Caballeronia sp. TF1N1: one gene and its partner. The main gene of each other region encodes a partner of the protein of the gene in region 2 in a complex. Links are inferred from orthologs where the notes say so. Each region holds a gene or a part of one and is shown on either strand. Other genes may lie near its edges.

The links.
Region 1: the proteins of trxB (region 2) and trxA are in contact, whole or in part, in a crystal structure (PDB 1F6M), measured with the Escherichia coli proteins. The link is inferred for Caballeronia sp. TF1N1 from one-to-one orthologs.

The regions. Positions count from the first base shown.
Region 1 is NZ_CP084626.1:1,647,565-1,656,665, forward strand. Bases 6,239-9,044 are described here. They hold trxA (thioredoxin TrxA), read left to right. Parts: upstream 6,239-7,381; coding sequence 7,382-7,708; downstream 7,709-9,044. Other genes in these bases: dnaX (DNA polymerase III subunit gamma/tau), read right to left, coding at 6,239-6,751; rho (transcription termination factor Rho), read left to right, coding at 7,949-9,044. Outside these bases: LDZ28_RS07650 (NADPH:quinone oxidoreductase family protein), read left to right, coding at 1-908; LDZ28_RS07655 (CaiB/BaiF CoA-transferase family protein), read right to left, coding at 1,039-2,244; LDZ28_RS07660 (DUF1653 domain-containing protein), read right to left, coding at 2,266-2,490; recombination mediator RecR, read right to left, coding at 2,513-3,109; LDZ28_RS07670 (YbaB/EbfC family nucleoid-associated protein), read right to left, coding at 3,169-3,495; more of dnaX, read right to left, coding at 3,614-6,238; more of rho, read left to right, coding at 9,045-9,101. UniProt on the Escherichia coli protein: Participates in various redox reactions through the reversible oxidation of its active center dithiol to a disulfide and catalyzes dithiol-disulfide exchange reactions.
Region 2 is NZ_CP084626.1:740,428-749,615, forward strand. What follows is about bases 3,449-6,341. They hold trxB (thioredoxin-disulfide reductase), read right to left. Parts: upstream 5,447-6,341; coding sequence 4,451-5,446; downstream 3,449-4,450. Other genes in these bases: LDZ28_RS03410 (Smr/MutS family protein), read right to left, coding at 3,449-4,223; LDZ28_RS03420 (DNA translocase FtsK), read left to right, coding at 5,818-6,341. In the rest of the region: hemDX (fused uroporphyrinogen-III synthase HemD/membrane protein HemX), read left to right, coding at 1-317; LDZ28_RS03390 (heme biosynthesis protein HemY), read left to right, coding at 317-1,510; LDZ28_RS03395 (rhodanese-like domain-containing protein), read right to left, coding at 1,602-1,925; LDZ28_RS03400 (protein-L-isoaspartate O-methyltransferase), read right to left, coding at 1,983-2,636; LDZ28_RS03405 (trimeric intracellular cation channel family protein), read right to left, coding at 2,808-3,428; more of LDZ28_RS03410, read right to left, coding at 3,432-3,448; more of LDZ28_RS03420, read left to right, coding at 6,342-8,127; outer membrane lipoprotein chaperone LolA, read left to right, coding at 8,160-8,831; LDZ28_RS03430 (hypothetical protein), read right to left, coding at 8,847-9,188.

The DNA of each region.
Region 1 (9,101 bases), 910 kb from region 2 along the record:
TGCATCCCGAAGCCGGGGAAATCGTCATCGATGTGAAGGCCGCGAGCGTGAATTTTCCCGATGTACTGATCATCCAGAACAAGTACCAGTTCAAACCGCCGCTGCCATTTACGCCGGGTGCGGAACTCGCGGGAATCGTGCGTGAGGTGGGTGCGGGCGTAACGCGCGTGAAACCTGGCATGCGCGTCGCGGCTTACACCGCGCAAGGGGCATTCGCGCAACAGGCGCGTGCTCGGGAAACGGATTGCGTCGTGCTGCCCGACGACGTCGACCTCGCGCTCGCCGCAGCCTTCACGCTTGCCTACGGCACGTCCTATCACGCGCTCGTGGATCGCGGCGCGCTCAAGTCGGGCGAGACGCTCCTCGTGCTCGGCGCGGCGGGCGGCGTCGGCGTCGCGGCCATTCAGATCGGCAAGATTCTCGGCGCGCGCGTGATCGCGGCGGCATCGAGCGCGGAAAAGCTCGCGTTCTGTCGCGAGCAAGGCGCGGATGAAATCATCGACTATCGAAACGAAGACTTGCGCGAGCGCGTCAAGGCGCTCACCCATGGCCAAGGTCCCGATGTCATATTCGATCCGGTGGGCGGCGCCTATGCCGAACCGGCGTTTCGCAGCATCGGCTGGCGCGGGCGTTATCTCGTGGTCGGCTTCGCCAACGGCGAGATCCCGAAGCTGCCTCTCAACCTCGCGTTGTTGAAGGGCGCGAGCATCGTCGGCGTGTTCTGGGGCGATCACATGCGCCGCGAACACGCGATCGCCGATACCGAATTTGCCACCATGGTCGACTGGATCAAGGCCGGCAAGTTGCTGCCGGTGGTGACCAAACGCTATCCGCTCGATGCAACCGCGCAAGCCCTCGATGACATGATGAACCGGCGCGTGACGGGGAAGATCGTGATCGAGCCTTGAGGCGCTTCGAAGGTTGGTCGTGGGCCACGGTGCATGCGCGACGCCCTGCCCCATGCGCAAGCCGGCACCGGTGTCGCGGCCATCTTCGGGCCGCCGCGAGAGTTCGCGTTTTTTACGCGTAACGACTTCCTCAGATCACGTTCGCCGCACGCAACCGCGCGATGTCGTCCTCGGCATACCCAAGCGACCGAAGCACTTCATCCGTATGTTCGCCGAGTTGCGGCCCGAGCCAGCGCGTCTCGCCAGGCGTCTCGGACAGCTTCGGCGTCACGTTCGGCAGCGTGATCTCACGGCCGTCCTGCCACGGAAAACGCTGCAGCATTTGACGCGCGATGTACTGCGGATCGGTGAACATGTCGGCCACGCTGTAGATACGGCCGGCGGGCACATCGGCGGCGTTGAGGACGGCGAGCGCCTCGTCGATACTGCGCGTCGACAACCACGCGGCGATGGCATCGTCGATTTCCTGCGTGCGCGGCACGCGGCCATCGTTCGAAGCGAGCGCGGGATCGTCGGCGAGATCGGCGCGGTCGATTGCCGTCATCAACCGCTTGAAAATGGGATCGCTATTGCCGCCAATGACGATGCTGCCGTCGCGGCACGGATAGGTATTCGACGGCACGATGCCCGGCAGCGACGCGCCGGTGCGCTCGCGCACCATGCCATAGACGCCGTACTCGGGCACCACGCTTTCCATCATGTTGAAGACGGCTTCGTAGAGCGCGACATCGACCACCTGCCCTTTGCCGCCATTCACCTGTCGATGATGCAGCGCCATCAGCGCGCCGATCACGCCGTGCAGCGCGGCAATGGAGTCGCCAATGGAAATGCCGATGCGCGGCGGCGGTAACTCGGGATAGCCCGTGATATGACGCAAGCCGCCCATCGATTCGGCGATCGCGCCAAAGCCCGGTCTGTCGCGATACGGCCCGGTCTGGCCGTATCCCGAGAGCCGCACCATCACGAGACCGGGGTTTTCGGCAGAAAGCACCTCATAGCCGAGCCCAAGTTTTTCGAGCAAGCCCGGCCGAAAATTTTCGACGACGATATCCGCTTCTTTCGCCAGCCGCCGCACGATCTCCTTGCCCTCTTCGGCCTTCAGATTGATCGTCACGGACTTCTTGTTGCGCGCCTGTACCGCCCACCAGAGCGACGTTCCGCCCACTTCGGGATACAGCTTGCGCCACTTGCGCAGCGGATCGCCGCCCTTCGGATCTTCGATCTTGATGACATCCGCGCCGAATTCGCCCATGAAGCGCGCCGCGAACGGTCCCGCGATGAGCGTGCCGAGTTCCAGCACCTTGACGCCGGCAAGCGGGCCCGTCGATGCGGTCATGTCGTTCGTCTCCGCCAATTTTTAAAGTGGGATGTCGAGTGGCTTGAAGCGCGGCGTGCCGTCGGCGAGCGTCTCGTTGAACATCGCGGCGGGCCGGACCCATAAACCGCGATCATGCGGCCAGAGATGCTCGTAGACGATCATGGCTTCCTCGGTTTCCGAGTGCCGCGCGACGCCGATCACGCGATACAGCCCGCCCTTGTAATGACGATGCGTCGCGAGCGCGAGTGCTTCGGTTTCTGTCATCGATGCAGTCCTTGATCTTTTCTCACACCGAGCGGCGGTCGAGCATCGCGCGGGCGATGGTGCCGGCATCGACGTATTCGAGTTCGCCGCCCACCGGTACGCCGCGCGCGAGCCGCGTGACCTTCAGCCCTTTAGACTTGAGCGTCTGTGCCAGATAGTGCGCGGTCGCCTCACCTTCATTCGTGAAGTTGGTGGCAAGCACCACTTCATTCACGGTGCCGTCGAGCGCGCGGTTGATGAGCCGCTCGAAGTGGATTTCCTTCGGCCCGATGCCGTCGAGCGGACTCAGCCGGCCCATCAACACGAAGTAGAGCCCGCGATACGTGAGCGTCTGCTCCAGCATGATCTGATCGGCCGGCGTCTCGACGACGCATAGGAGCGCGGAATCGCGTTCTTCGTCGCTGCATACTTCGCAGATGTCGGCTTCTGTGAAGGTATTGCACTTCTCGCAGTGCTTCAGATGCCCGGTCGCGAACAACAGCGCGTTGCCGAGTTTGTCGGCGCCCGCGCGGTCGTGCTGCATCAGGTGATACGCCATGCGCTGCGCCGACTTCGGGCCGACGCCGGGCAGCGCACGCAGCGCTTCGACGAGCGCCGACAAGGCGGATGGTTGTTTCATGTGTCCTCATGGGCGGGCCGAAAGCGCGGCAAACGCCGCGTGCGCCTTCGGCCACGCGCTTAAAACGGCAGCTTGAAGCCGGGCGGCATGGGCATGCCGGCCGTCATGCCGCCCATCTTTTCCTGCGTGGTGGCTTCGGCCTTGCGCACGGCGTCGTTGAACGCGGCGGCAACCAGGTCTTCGAGCATGTCCTTGTCGTCGGCGAGCAGGCTCGGGTCGATCTGCACGCGGCGCACGTCGTTCTTGCAGGTCATCGTCACCTTGACGAGACCGGCGCCGGACTGGCCCTCGACCTCGATCAGCGCGAGCTGATCCTGCATCTTCTTCATGTTTTCCTGCATTTGCTGAGCTTGCTTCATCAGCCCGGCGAGTTGGTTCTTCATCATGATTCGGCTCCTTGAAACGGATAGTGCGTATGACGGGCAGACGCTCAGGCGAAAATGCCCGTGCGCCCGGTTGATTCGTTCGCGGCGCGGCTTCTGACGGCGCGCCTCGCGGGATGGCTTATCTTACAGAAGACGCGCCCGAAGGATTCGCGCCCGTTGCGGCAACCGGCTTGATCGATCCCTGCACGATGCTCGCGCCGAAATCGCGAATGAGCGATTGCACGAACGGGTCTTGCCTGATTTCCTGCTCGGCTTGCTGCTGGCGTTTCGCGCGTTCGGCGGCGTCGAGCGCGGCGGCGGTGCGGCGTGCGGGCGCAACCGACACATTGACCTCGAGCGCGCGGCCGAGTTTCTCCGTGAGCGCGGTCTTGAGCTTGGCGACTTGCGCGGCGTCCGCGTATTGCGGCACGGGAACGACGAGCGTGAGCGAACTGGCGTCGCAGGCGGTCAGTTCGCTGTTGAACGCGAGCTGGTATGCGATGCCCTTGAGCGGCAGATCGACCGCGAGCGTCGCCCATTCTCCCGCGATGCCGATAGGGTCGAGCGGCACGGCGGGCGGCAGCGGCGTGGCGTCGATCTTCGGCGCGGGCTTCGCTGCGGGCGCGGGTTCGTTGCCGAAGCGCATGTCGTCCGGTGCGCTATCGAACGCGGGCATGTAGCCGTCGTCGGGAGCGGCGGAGAAGTATTCATCCTCCGATCCGGGCGGCGGGTAGTCGTCGGGCGGCATGTCTTCCCAAGGAGGGATGACCTTGGGGCTTGCTTTCGCGTTGGCGTCATTGCCGGCGCGAGCGGTATTGTCGACGCTGGCGTTCGTGTTGGTGTTGGCGCTACCGTTGCCCTTGCTGTCGACGCGAACGTTGCCGCCCACGCCGGCGCTGCGCCCGCGAACGCCATTGTCGAAGCCGACGTTGCTCCCGCCAATGGCTACAGCACCCGCGTTGTCTGCCGCGGGCGTCGCCTGTACGTCAGAGCCCGCGCTGGCGCGCGGCGCGGCGCGGCGCGGCGTCGGCACGGGAACCGAGGGCTTCGGCACGGCAAGTTTCGTTGCAGCAGGAGCGCCCGCTGGCGCGGCCGCCGCGCCTCTTCCACCACGATCCGATGAAAGTCGCATGCCCGCACTACGCAATACTTCGAGCGCGTCCCTCGCGCCACCTGCGGCGCTGCGCGGCGCGACTGATCCGGCAGACGGCGACACGGTTTCGGACGCGCCATTATTAGAAGCCTCGTCTACAGCTTGCCGAGCCGCGGCAGAAAGCGGCGCCGATGCGACTGGCACTTCGTCAAACACAACGTCTCGTGCATTCCCGACAGCAGACGGCGTATTGGCCTGAACGATCTCTCCTGTGCCTTGAGCGAGCGGCGATTCGGCGGCCTCAGCTACAGAAGGCGAATCGGCAGAGTCGGCCTTCCGCACATCTGAAGATGCGGCGCTCGGCGTGGCCGAATCGAAGTCTTTCCGCGCCACTGGTGCATCGCTTGAAGATGCGATGGTGTTCAGAGGCGCGGCCGAATCGGCAGCGGCCGCGGCATCCCGCGCGCCTAAAGGCGTGGCGCTATCTGCAACAGGAGCGGGATTGGCAGCGGCCGTCTGCGCGCCTGAAGATGCGGCGCTGTCCGACACTAAAGCTGAATGACCGACGTCCGCTCTCGATGCGCTTGACAAGCCAGCCGTGTTTGCAAGCGCAGTCGAATCGCCAGAGGTCGCGTTCTTCGCGCCCGAAGGAGCGGCACTTCCTCCAGCGTCCGGCAAGTCCGCGGAACCGGCGTAAGCCGCACGCGATGCCGCATCCGCCATCGCCGATTCTCGTGCATCGGACGCTCCGACTGGCTTCGCGACTGATTCAGCCGATTCGACGCTGCGTTTCGCTTCAGCGCCCGCAAGCTCGTCGGATGCGTCACGTGGCCCGACCTTCGCCGAGCTCGCAGACCGTGCGCCGTGCTTATCCAATGTCGAAACAGCCGCTTCACCCCACTCAGCCAACTTCTCAAAAGAACGGTCGCTAATCTGGTGCCGCGCGCCCGCTCGATCCGCCAAAACTCCATCGCGAGCCACCGGTGCCGGCGCCACGGCCCGCTCCGCCATAGCTCCCGCGAGCGCCGCATTGCGCGCGCCCTTCACGCTTTGCGGCGCGCTCACCACGAGCCCGCCACCGCCACCTCCGCCCGGCCCGCCAGCGGGTTCGAACGCGAGCATGCGCAGAAGCGTCATGGTGAAGCCCGCGTATTCATCCGGCGCGAGGCCCAGCTCGCTGCGCCCGACGGTCGCGATCTGATAGAACAACTGAACCTGTTCGGCCGACAAGCCCTCGGCGAATCGACGAATATCTCCCGCCTCCGGCCACTCGTCCAGCACCGATGCCGGCGCGAACTGCGCCCACGCAATCCGATGCAGCAAGCTCGCCAGATCCTGCAACGCGGTCGAGAACGATAGACTGCGCAAAGCCATTTCATCGGCGATGGCGAGCACGCCAGCGCCATCGCTTGCGGCGAGGGCATCGAGCAGGCGGATCAGATAGCTTTGATCCAGCGCGCCGAGCATGCCGCGCACGGCTTCCTCGGTCACCTGATTGGCTGAATAGGCGATAGCCTGATCGGTCAGCGAAAGCGCGTCGCGCATGCTGCCGTCCGCCGCGCGCGACAACAACCGCAGCGCCTGCACTTCGAACGCAATGCTCTCTTGCTGGAGGATGTTCTCCAGATGCGACACGATATGTCCCGCGGGCATCTGCTTCAGATTGAACTGGAGGCAGCGCGACAGCACGGTGACCGGAATCTTCTGCGGATCGGTCGTGGCGAGAATGAACTTCACATGGGGAGGCGGCTCTTCCAACGTCTTCAACATGGCGTTGAACGCGTGGTTCGTGAGCATGTGCACTTCGTCGATCATGTAGACCTTGAAGCGCGCGTCGACCGGTGCATAGACCGCGCGCTCGAGCAGCGCCGCCATTTCGTCGACACCGCGATTGCTCGCCGCATCCATTTCGACGTAATCGACGAAACGGCCTTCGTCGATTTCCCGGCAAGCGCGGCACACGCCGCACGGCTTCGAGGTCACGCCGGTTTCACAGTTGAGCGCTTTTGCAAAGATGCGCGAAAGCGTGGTCTTGCCGACGCCGCGCGTACCCGTGAAAAGATACGCGTGATGCAGGCGGCCACCGTCGAGCGCGTGCGTGAGCGCACGAACGACGTGCTCCTGGCCGACGAGCGACTCGAACGATTTCGGCCGCCATTTGCGTGCGAGAACTTGATAGGTCATGCGCGAAATTGTATCAGCAACGACTAGCGGCAAACGCCGCCGAAAGCGGCTGTCCGGCGCATCCGGAGCACGCGTGAAGATGCGGATTCAAGTCGCGTAGATGCGAGCGAATCGACTAAAAACTAGAGGAGAGTGAAGCAGAAAACCGCGGAGATTGAAGCCGGAAAAACGCAAATAAAGCGGAAGGTGACGAGCCCGACCCTCGGCACTGGTGGAAAGCGGCTGTGGCTGCTTCGTTCCCGACCTGACCAGGTTGACCGCGCCACCATGCGAGGAGGCCCGTCACGTCGAATCATATCACGCCGATAGCCGCGCCCGATAGACCTCGCGAGCACGTCGCCGACTGCATGCGGCTCCGCTTGCATTTGCCCGAATGCGCCTCCAATTGAGCGATGAAGGGCTGCGCGACGGCGCCTATCGGCATCGGCGACAGATAGCAAATTAAGCTAAGATGAGCGTTGAATCACGTGCGGCGCATGCTTCATCGTCCATGCGGCTAGTCCGCAAGGCTCGTCAGACGTGGTAAGCCGGCTTCGTCTCGCCCAAGCGGCGACGAAAATCTTTTACTGTTTTGGTGTATCGTGGCGAGCATTCAAACGCGGGCCTCGAATCAATAGAGGTATTCAGACAATGAGCGAATCAATCAAGCACATCAGCGACGCATCTTTCGAACAAGACGTCGTCAAGTCGGACAAACCTGTTCTGCTCGATTTCTGGGCCGAGTGGTGCGGTCCGTGCAAGATGATTGCCCCGATCCTCGATGAAGTCGCAAAGGATTACGGCGATCGCTTGCAAATCGCGAAGATCAACGTCGACGAGCATCAATCGACTCCGGTGAAGTTCGGCGTGCGCGGTATTCCCACGCTGATCCTGTTCAAGAACGGCGCAGTGGCCGCGCAGAAGGTCGGCGCGCTGTCGAAGTCGCAGTTGACCGCGTTCCTGGACAGCAACCTGTAATAGCTCGACCGGTTCGGAGCCAGCATCGTCGGCCTTTGAACCGCGCTTGAACCACGGCGCCGATGTTGTCCACCGACAACATCGGCGCCAAAGCCCCGCCCCCGGCCAACCTAAGGCCCGCGTCGCGTGTGCTATGCTAGAATTACAAGAGTTCAAGAAGTACTAAGTCCTAGAGCGGTTCCGCTCACCTCTTCTCCCAAATCTTTCTGTCGTACCTCTTCTCCCTGGCGGGAAATCCGTATGCATTTATCCGAGCTCAAGTCTCAGCACGTGTCTGCACTGATCGAGATGGCCAATGGCCTCGAGATCGAAAATGCGAACCGCCTGCGCAAGCAGGAACTCATGTTCGCCATACTTAAAAAGCGCGCCAAGGGTGGCGACACGATTTTCGGCGACGGCACGCTCGAAGTGCTGCCCGACGGCTTCGGCTTCTTGCGTTCACCCGAGACTTCGTATCTCGCGAGTACGGACGACATCTATATCAGCCCGTCGCAGATTCGCCGCTTCAATCTGCACACCGGCGACACCATCGAAGGCGAAGTGCGCACGCCGAAAGACGGCGAGCGCTATTTCGCGCTGGTGAAGGTCGACAAAGTCAACGGGCAGCCGCCCGAGGCCTCGAAACATAAGATCATGTTCGAGAACCTCACGCCGCTGCATCCGAATAAGCCGTTGCCGCTCGAGCGCGAAATGCGCGGCGAGGAAAACGTCACCGGCCGGATCATCGACATGATCTCGCCTATCGGCAAGGGCCAGCGCGGTCTGCTCGTGGCGTCGCCGAAGTCGGGCAAGACGGTGATGCTTCAGCACATCGCGCATGCCATCAAGTCGAACCACCCGGATATCGTGCTGTTCGTGCTGCTCATCGACGAGCGTCCGGAAGAAGTCACGGAAATGCAGCGTTCGGTCAAGGGCGAAGTGATCGCTTCCACCTTCGACGAACCTGCCGCGCGCCACGTCCAAGTCGCGGAAATGGTGATCGAAAAGGCCAAGCGCCTGGTCGAAATGAAGCACGATGTCGTGATTCTGCTCGACTCCATCACGCGTCTCGCGCGCGCCTACAACACGGTCGTGCCGGCCTCGGGCAAGGTGCTGACGGGCGGTGTCGACGCCAACGCGCTGCAGCGTCCGAAGCGCTTCTTCGGCGCCGCGCGCAATATCGAGGAAGGCGGGTCGCTCACGATCATCGGCACCGCGCTGATCGAAACCGGCAGCCGCATGGACGACGTGATCTACGAAGAGTTCAAGGGCACCGGCAACATGGAAGTGCACCTGGAACGGCGTCTCGCGGAAAAGCGCGTGTATCCGTCGATCAATCTGAACAAGTCGGGCACGCGCCGCGAGGAACTGCTGATCAAGCCGGACCTGCTGCAAAAGGTTTGGGTGCTGCGCA
Region 2 (9,188 bases):
GTCTCGTGTCGGTGCGGCGTATCGACAATGCGGACGCCATGCTCACGTCGCCGGATCAGGGTTACTTCGTGCGCCAGAACGTGAAGCTGCGTCTGTTGTCGGCGCGTCTTTCGCTGCTTTCGCGCAGTGAGCCTACGCTCAAGTCCGACCTGAAAGCCGCCGATGCCGCGCTTGCCCGCTACTTCGATCCCTCGTCGAAAGCGGTTCAGGCCGTGCGCGATCTCGTGAAGCAGGTCGATCAGGCGTCGATGGCCGTCGCCGTGCCGAACCTGGACGCGAGCCTCGCCGCCGTGCACCAGTTCAAGCGAGGCGGATGATGACGATTCGTGGACTCATCTGGATTGCACTGTTGTTCGTCGTTGCGGCGATCATCGCGACGGTCGGCGGCTTCAATGGCGGGCAGATTCTGCTCGTGCTGCCGCCATATCGCATCGACATGTCGCTCAATCTGTTTGTCGTGGCGCTGGTCGTGCTGTTTCTCGCGCTCTATGCGCTGATCCGCGCGATCCGTGGCGTGTGGAAGATGCCGTCGCGCGTGGCGGCGTATCGCACGCGCAGCAAGCTTGCGAAGGCGAACGCGTCCTTGCGCGATGCGATCGGCCATCTGTACGCGGGCCGCTTCTCGAAGGCCGAGAAAGCCGCGCGCGATGCGTTGAGTGTCGAGGACAACAAGGGCGCGGCGGGCTTGATCGGCGCGAACGCGGCGCATCGGCTGCATGAATACGCGCGTCGCGACGAGTGGCTCGCGCAAGTCGGCGGCGCGGACTGGCAGGACGCGCGCCTGATGGCCACCGCCGACATGCGCGCCGATGGCCGCGACGCGGACGGCGCGCTCGTCGCGCTGACCGAGATCCAGGCGCAGGGCGGGCGGCGCATCCATGCGCAGCAGATCGCGTTGCGCGCCCAGCAGCAGTTGAAGAACTGGGGCGAAGTGCTGAAGCTCGTGCGCATGCTGGAAAAGCGCGAGGCGCTGCATCCCGCGGTCGCCGTGCGGCTGCGGCAAGTCGCGGCGGAAAACCTGCTGCGCGATCGCCGGCATAATCCGGATGCGCTGCTCGAACTGTGGCAATCATTGTCGCCGGTGGAGCGTCAGTCGCCGCGTCTCGCCGATCTCGCCGCCGAATTGCTGATCGCGCTGGATCGTCGGGCGGAAGCGAAGAAGATTATCGAAGACGCGCTCGCCGTGAACTGGGATGCGCGGTTGTTGCGGCGTTATCCGGATTGCATCGTCGGGGGCGACGCCTTGCCGCTCATTCAGCGCGCCGAAGCCTGGCAAAAGGAACGCACCGAAGACGCCGACCTGCTTTTCACGCTCGGTCGTCTGTGCCTGCATCAGCAATTGTGGGGCAAGGCGCAGGCGTTTCTCGAATCGGCGCTGAAGCTGGCGGAAGACGAGCCGTTGCGTATTCGGACGCATCGCGCGCTGGCGCGTCTGCACGAGCAACTCGGCGATACCGAAAAGGCCGCGGAGCATTATCGCGCAAGCGCGCTGGCAATGAACGTGGTCTGACGCTTTCGTTTCGACACAAAAAAGCCGCATGCGCTTCAAACGCATGCGGCTTTTTCGTTGGCTGGCCTGAACGCTCGGATTCAGGCTCGATTCAATACGTTGGCACCGAAGGATCGACCTGACGCGACCACGCGTCGATGCCGCCGTACAGATTGAACACGTTCGTGAAGCCGCGCGACTCCAGAAACATGCCGACCTGTGCGCTGCGCGCACCGTGATGGCAGATGCAGACGATCTGCGCGTCGTCGTCGAGTTCTTCGCTACGCGCGGGGATGTCGCGCATGGGAATCGACACGATCTTGTCGAGCTTCGCGGTCTGCACTTCCCACGGCTCGCGCACGTCGAGCAAAACGGGAGCGGGGCGCGATGTGTCGGCAAGCCACGCGGCGAGTTCGGGTGCGGTCAGATTTTGCATGGAATCGAATAAGGACGATGGCGAAAGCCGGGCGGCGCCCGGCCCGAACGCACCGAATCAGAACCTGAATAGCGAAGGATGCACCGCGTTTTGCAGCGGCGCGACGAGCGTTTCGAAGACATCGGACACGCGGAATTGCTTTTCGTCGACCCGCGTGATGATCTGCGCCTTCATGACCGGCGCCGTGCCGACGAAAGCGGCGATACGCCCGCCCACTTTCAACTGTTCGAGCAATTCCTGCGGCATGACCGGCATGCCGCCCGAGACGCAGATCACGTCATAAGGCGCGCCGTCGGCCAAGCCCCGCGCGCCGTCGCCGTGAACCACATGCGCGTTCGACACACCGTTCGCCGCGAGATTCTGCTTCGCGAACTCGGCGAGTTCCGGCGAGATTTCAACCGTGGTCACGCTGCGGCCGCGATGCGCGAGGAGCGCCGCCATATAGCCCGAGCCCGCGCCGATTTCCAGCACTGTCTCACCCTTGTGAATGGCCAGTTCTTGCAGAACCCGCGCCTCGACCTTTGGCGACAGCATGCGCTCGCCGCCGGGAAGCGGAATTTCGAGGTCCGCGAAAGCGATATTGCGGTACGCGGCGGGAACGAAGTTCTCGCGCTTGATGAGCGACAGCAGATTCAGAATCTCCTGGTCCAGCACTTCCCAAGGACGAATCTGCTGCTCGATCATGTTGAAACGCGCTTGCTCGATGTTCATGTTCGTTGTGCGTCGTTGTGCGTCGTTCTGCAAGAAGGGTAGCCGCGAAGGCCGCCGGGTCAGACTTTCAGGCAGCTTCAGGCGGGTTGGAAAACTGTGCGATTGTAGCAAATAGACGGGTTTTCCCGCCCGTTCGCGCGCAGCCATTGCGGCTCGGCTCATGCAGTTCGACTAATGCGGCAGTCGGATATCGAATTTGAAGGTGACGAGCCGCGCGACCAGAATGAAAGCCGTAGACAGCAGCACGTTGTAGATCGTGTCCACTTGAAGCTGTTCAAGCCCGATATACATCCAGCAGCCCGCGAACGCGCACACTGCGTACGGCCGCGAATCGCGCAGGATCAGCGGAATCTCGTTGCACAGCACGTCGCGCATGATGCCGCCGAACACGCCGGTGGTCACGCCCATCATCGTCGCGGTGAAAACGGGCATTTGCGCATCGAGCGCGATGGAGGTGCCCGAGACGCTGAAGAGTCCGAGGCCGATCGCATCGGTGATGAGGAGCGCGCGCTGATCGAACAGACGCGTCGTCACGCGTAGAAAGAAGGGCGCGAAAATCGCCATCGCGAAGATGACGAACACGTATTCCTGATGCTCGACCCAATAGAACGGCCGGCGTGACAGCAGCACGTCGCGTACGGTGCCGCCGCCGAAAGCCGTGGCGAGGGCGACGAGGAAGGCGCCGACGGCGTCGAGCCGGCGCTTGCGCGCCTCGATGAGACCGGAGAATGCATACGCGAAAATCGCGAACGCCTCCATGATGGAAATGGCGAGAGTCAGCCTGGGATGCACGTTCTAACCCGCTTTGCGGTTCTTGTCTTGTGGATGTTGATGATGTCGCGGCGCGCTCGCCGGTTGCAGCAGCACGAGCACGGCGCCCGCGCCGCCATCGTGCGGACGCGCCTGACAGAACGCAATCACTTCGACCTTCTGCACGAGCCACGCGCGCACCTTGCCCTTGAGCACCGGCTCGCGGCCGACGGACCCGAGCCCCTTGCCGTGAATCACGCGCAGACAGCGCAGCCCGCGCTTCACGGCTTCGCGGATGAACTCCGCAAGCGCCTCGCGCGCTTCCTCGCGGCGCATGCCGTGCAGATCGAGTTGCGCCTGAACGATCCACGCGCCGCGCCGCAACTTCCTCACGACTTCCTGACTGATGCCCGGACGACAGTAGGAAAGCGTCTCGTCGATATCGAGCAGGGTTTCCGGGTCGTATTCGTCGGAGAGCGCTTCCTGCAGGACCGCTTCCTCGTCGCGCCAGCTTTGCAGCGGAAGCGGTGGCGGCGGCACGCGGGCGATAGCGATGCGCGGCGGCGTCTTCAATGGCTCGATTTCGCCGATGGCGCGGCGAAACTCATCGGCCTCGGCCAACGTTTCGCGTTCCGCACGCACGGCCGCGACGCGTTCGGCCTCGCGCTTCTCCGCCTGCGCCTTCAACGCGCTTTTCAGCGATCCGAGTCCGGCGAGCCCTTCGCGTTTCACCGCTTCGGCGACATCGGCGGGTTTCGCTTCGACAGGCGCGCTGACTTGCGGCGTGGCGGCGCGCCGGAGTTTCGGTTCGTTCGGATGAGGTTGGTTTTTCGGCATCGTTCGGCCAACGGATAAGCGCGGGACGGTCAAACGCAGCGCGCCGATTGTGCCACGCGCGGCGCCATGCACCTGCACGCAACGGCGCTCGCGAAAATAAAAACGGGCCGGCGGCGCGAACCGTGGCCCGTTCTTCAGTCTGGTTCAACCCTCGATGCGGCTGAACTCAGTGAGCAGTACGCTGCGCGCCGGCAACCATTCTAACGGTCCGATGCGCGCGCGGTCGCTCAACGATCCTTTTCGTGGCTCATCGAGTGCGGCGTGGGCGTTTCGTCGATGGTTTCCAGATAACGTTGCGCATCCAGTGCCGCCATACAACCGGTTCCGGCGCTCGTGATTGCCTGACGATACACGTGATCCTGCACGTCGCCCGCCGCGAACACGCCGGGGATGCTGGTGGACGTTGCGTCGCCCGTCGTGCCGCCCTTCGTGATGATGTAGCCGTTCTTCATTTCGAGCTGGTTGGTGAAGAGATCGGTGTTCGGCTTGTGACCGATTGCGACGAACACGCCTTGCAGCTTGACATCGGTGGTATCGCCGGTTTCGGTGCTCTTCACGCGCAGGCCGGTCACGCCGGTCGCGTCGCCGAGCACTTCGTCGAGCACGTGGTTCCACTTGATATCGACGACGCCTTCCTTTTCCTTCGCCAGCAAGCGGTCGATGAGAATGGGCTCGGCGCGGAACTTGTCGCGACGATGGATCACCGTGACCTTGTTCGCGATGCCCGCAAGGTAAATGGCTTCCTCGACCGCCGTATTGCCGCCGCCGATCACCGCCACTTCGCCGTTGCGATAGAAGAAGCCGTCGCAGGTAGCGCACGCCGACACGCCCTTGCCCATGAACGCTTCTTCGGAAGGATCGCCGAGATATTGCGCCGATGCGCCCGTCGCGATGATGAGCGAGTCGCACGTGTACTCGCCCGAGTCGCCGATCAACCGCAGCGGACGCTCGTTGAGCTTCGCCGTATGGATGTGATCGAAGACGATCTCGGTGTTGAAGTTGCGCGCGTGTTCTTCGAGGCGCTGCATGAGTTCCGGACCCTGCACGCCCGTGGGATCGCCCGGCCAGTTTTCGACGTCGGTGGTGGTCATCAACTGACCGCCCTGAGCTAAGCCGGTGATGAGCAGCGGCGACAGATTCGCGCGCGCGGCGTAGACGGCGGCCGAATAGCCGGCGGGGCCGGAACCGAGAATCAGCACTTTGGCGTGTTTGGTCGATGACATGGCGTTTGGTCCGTTATTGATGGCCGTCGGGTTGTGGCGCGGCAACTTCGACGCCCGGCGCGAGAAGCGGCTCATGACCGCGACGCGCCATGCAGCCCCGACGAACTCTAGTTGGGTGCAAGGGATCAATTATAAAGGCCGTTGCAAAAGCCTTCCGAGTGAACCTTTCAATCGGATTGATAGCCGAGCGTCGCAGGAATCACGAAAAAATCGTTGCTTAATCGTGGCTTAAACCACGACGGTTTGCGTGTGACGAGTGTTACAGGTTGCAAGCACGGACGCCTTTTTGCGCCGTTCACCGCAATGCAGCGTTTACAATAGGCCACCTTATATGCGGCACTTTATAAGCCGCGACAAGCGACTCCGAATCAATGGCCAAAGCATCCTATTCCGCGAGCCCGCAGGCGCTGCCGCACCGCATGTCGCGGCTCTTCACCGAGATTCGCTGGATTCTCCAGGTTGCGCTCGGACTGTTTCTCGTCATGGCGCTCCTTTCCTATAGCCAGAAAGACCCGAGCTGGATGCACGCCATCAGCGTGGATCACATTTCGAATTGGGCTGGGCGCGTCGGCGCCAACACGTCCGATATCCTGCTGCTCGCGTTCGGGCTCTCGTCGTACTGGTTTGTCGTGCTGCTCGGGAGGCGGATCGTCGCGAATTACCGGCGCATCACGCAACCCGCGCTCGCCGACGACGACACCCCGCGCGATCGCACCTGGCTCGCCGAGGCATTCGCGTTCGTGCTCGTGCTGCTCGCAAGCGATGGCATCGAGGCGTTGCGCATGTGGTCGCTCAAGGTGCCGCTGCCGCGCGCGCCGGGCGGTGTGGTCGGCGACATGGTCGCGCGCCATGTTTCCCACGCGCTCGGCTTCACGGGGGCGACGCTCTTTCTGCTGATCGCGCTGGCCATCGGCTTGTCGCTCTATTTCCGCTTCTCGTGGTTGTCCGTGTGCGAAAAAATTGGCGACGGCATTCTCACCGCGATCACCGGCGCGCAACTCCGGCGCGAAGCGGGCCGCGACCGCAAGCTCGGCGAGGAAGCGGCGACCAAGCGCGAAGGCAAGGTCGTGCGCTCGCGCGTGAAGCAGGAAGATCACGAGCCGGTCGTGATCGTGCCGCCGGTCGCCACGCCGCCGCGCTCCGAGCGCGCGGAGAAAGAAAAGCAGGTGCCGCTCTTCAAGGACCTGCCGGGCGATTCCACCTTGCCGCCGCTCGCGTTGCTCGATGCGCCGCCGAAAATCCAGGAAACCATTGCTGCCGACACGCTGGAATACACCTCGCGTCTCATCGAAAAGAAGCTGAAGGACTTCGGCGTGGAAGTGAGCGTGGTCGCGGCGTATCCGGGGCCGGTCGTGACGCGTTACGAGATCGAACCGGCCACGGGCGTGAAGGGCAGCCAGATCGTCGGGCTCGCGAAGGATCTGGCGCGCTCGTTGTCGCTCGTGTCCATCCGCGTCGTCGAAACCATTCCGGGCAAGAATTTCATGGCGCTCGAATTGCCGAACCAGCGCCGCCAGACCGTGAAGCTCTCCGAGATTCTCGGCTCCGAGGTCTACGCAGCCGCCGCCTCGCCGCTAACAATGGGCCTTGGCAAGGACATCGGCGGCAATCCGGTCTGCGCCGATCTTGCCAAGATGCCGCACTTGCTGGTCGCGGGCACCACGGGTTCGGGCAAGTCCGTCGGCATCAACGCGATGATTCTTTCGCTCCTCTACAAGGCAAGCGCGGATCAGGTGCGGCTCATCCTCATCGACCCGAAGATGCTTGAAATGAGCGTCTACGAAGGCATTCCGCATCTGCTGTGTCCGGTCGTCACCGACATGCGGCAGGCGGGTCACGCGCTCAACTGGGCGGTCGCGGAAATGGAGCGGCGCTACAAGCTCATGAGCAAGATGGGCGTGCGCAATCTCGCGAGCTTCAACAGCAAAATCGACGAAGCGAAGAAGCGCGACGAAACCATTCCGAACCCGTTCAGCCTCACGCCGGACGAACCCGAGCCGCTCGCGCGTCTGCCGCATATCGTCGTAGTCATCGACGAACTGGCCGATCTGATGATGGTCGTCGGCAAGAAGGTCGAGGAGTTGATCGCGCGGATCGCGCAGAAGGCGCGCGCGGCGGGCATCCATCTGATTCTCGCGACGCAGCGGCCGTCCGTCGATGTCATCACGGGCCTCATCAAGGCGAACGTGCCGACGCGCATGGCGTTCCAGGTGTCGTCTAAGATCGATTCGCGCACGATTCTCGATCAGCAGGGCGCGGAATCGTTGCTCGGCATGGGCGACATGCTTTATCTGCCGCCAGGCTCGGGTCTGCCGGTGCGCGTGCATGGCGCGTTCGTGTCGGATGAAGAAGTGCATCGCGTGGTCGATAAGCTCAAGGAGCACGGCGAGCCGAACTATATCGAAGGCATTCTCGAAGGCGGACTGGCCGGCGAGGGTGAAGAAGGCGCGCCCGGCGCAGGCGGCGCGACCGATGGCGAGTCCGACCCGCTTTACGATCAGGCGGTGGAAGTGGTCATCAAGAACAAGCGCGCTTCGATCTCGCTCGTGCAGCGGCATCTGCGCATTGGCTATAACCGGGCGGCGCGGCTGCTCGAACAGATGGAGAACTCCGGGCTCGTTTCGTCGATGTCGTCGAACGGCAACCGCGAGATTCTGACGCCGGCGCGCGATTCCGACTGAGCGCCGACGTGTTTTGAATGGAGAACAAAAGCATGAAGCAACACACGGGGAAGAAGGTATTCGGCGCGGCGCTGCTGTCCGCGTCGATGCTGTTTGCATCGCACGCGTACGCGAGTGGCACGGAGCAGCTGAAGGCCTTCGTTTCGCAAGTCCACGCGGCACGCGGCGAATTCACGCAACAGGAAGTCAAGGCGCCGGGCAAGGTCAACAACGGCGCAAGCTCCACGACTACGCCGACCAAGGGCGTGACCTCCAGCGGCACATTCATGTTCGCGCGGCCGGGCAAGTTCATCTGGTCGTATGAAAAGCCGTACTCGCAGGTTTTGCAGGCGGACGGCGACAAGCTCTACGTCTATGACAAGGACTTGAACCAGGTCACCGTTCGCACGCTTGGCGGCGCGCTTGGCGCAAGCCCCGCCGCCATCCTTTTCGGCAGCAACGACCTCGACAAGAACTTTACCTCGCGCGATGCGGGCGAGAAGGGCGGCATCGACTGGCTGGAACTCACGCCTAGAGCGAAGGACACGCAGTTCGAACGCGTGGGCATCGGCTTCAAGGACGGCAATCTGCAAGCCATGGAACTGCACGACGTGTTCGGCAACGTCACGCTTCTTACGTTCTCGAACATTCAGAAGAACCCGCCGATCAAGAGCGATACCTTCAAGTTCAACGTGCCGAAGGGCGCGGACGTGATCAACGGGTAAGGTTGGGCGCCCGGCTTATTGATATTCGGTGACGACTGTCACGAGCGCTGTCGATGGCGCTGACATGGACAGCACGCCGCCTGTCGCGCCGACGTGAAACGTGCCATCGCTGCCGCGTGCTGTCTGACGTCCGGCGCCATCGGCGAAATGCGCGTACACGCTGCCGGCAATGGCGACGCGTGCGTTCGGCGCGTCGGTTGGCGGCGGCGTGAAGTGCACCGAGACCGTCTGGTCGCTCGCATGGTTCGTCGCCGAAAAGGTTGCGGACGTTGCCGCCGTCGATGTCGATACGCCAAACGGCGGCGCCACCAACGCGCCCCGGAATGTGATCGTGCCACCGGGCATCGTGTACACCGG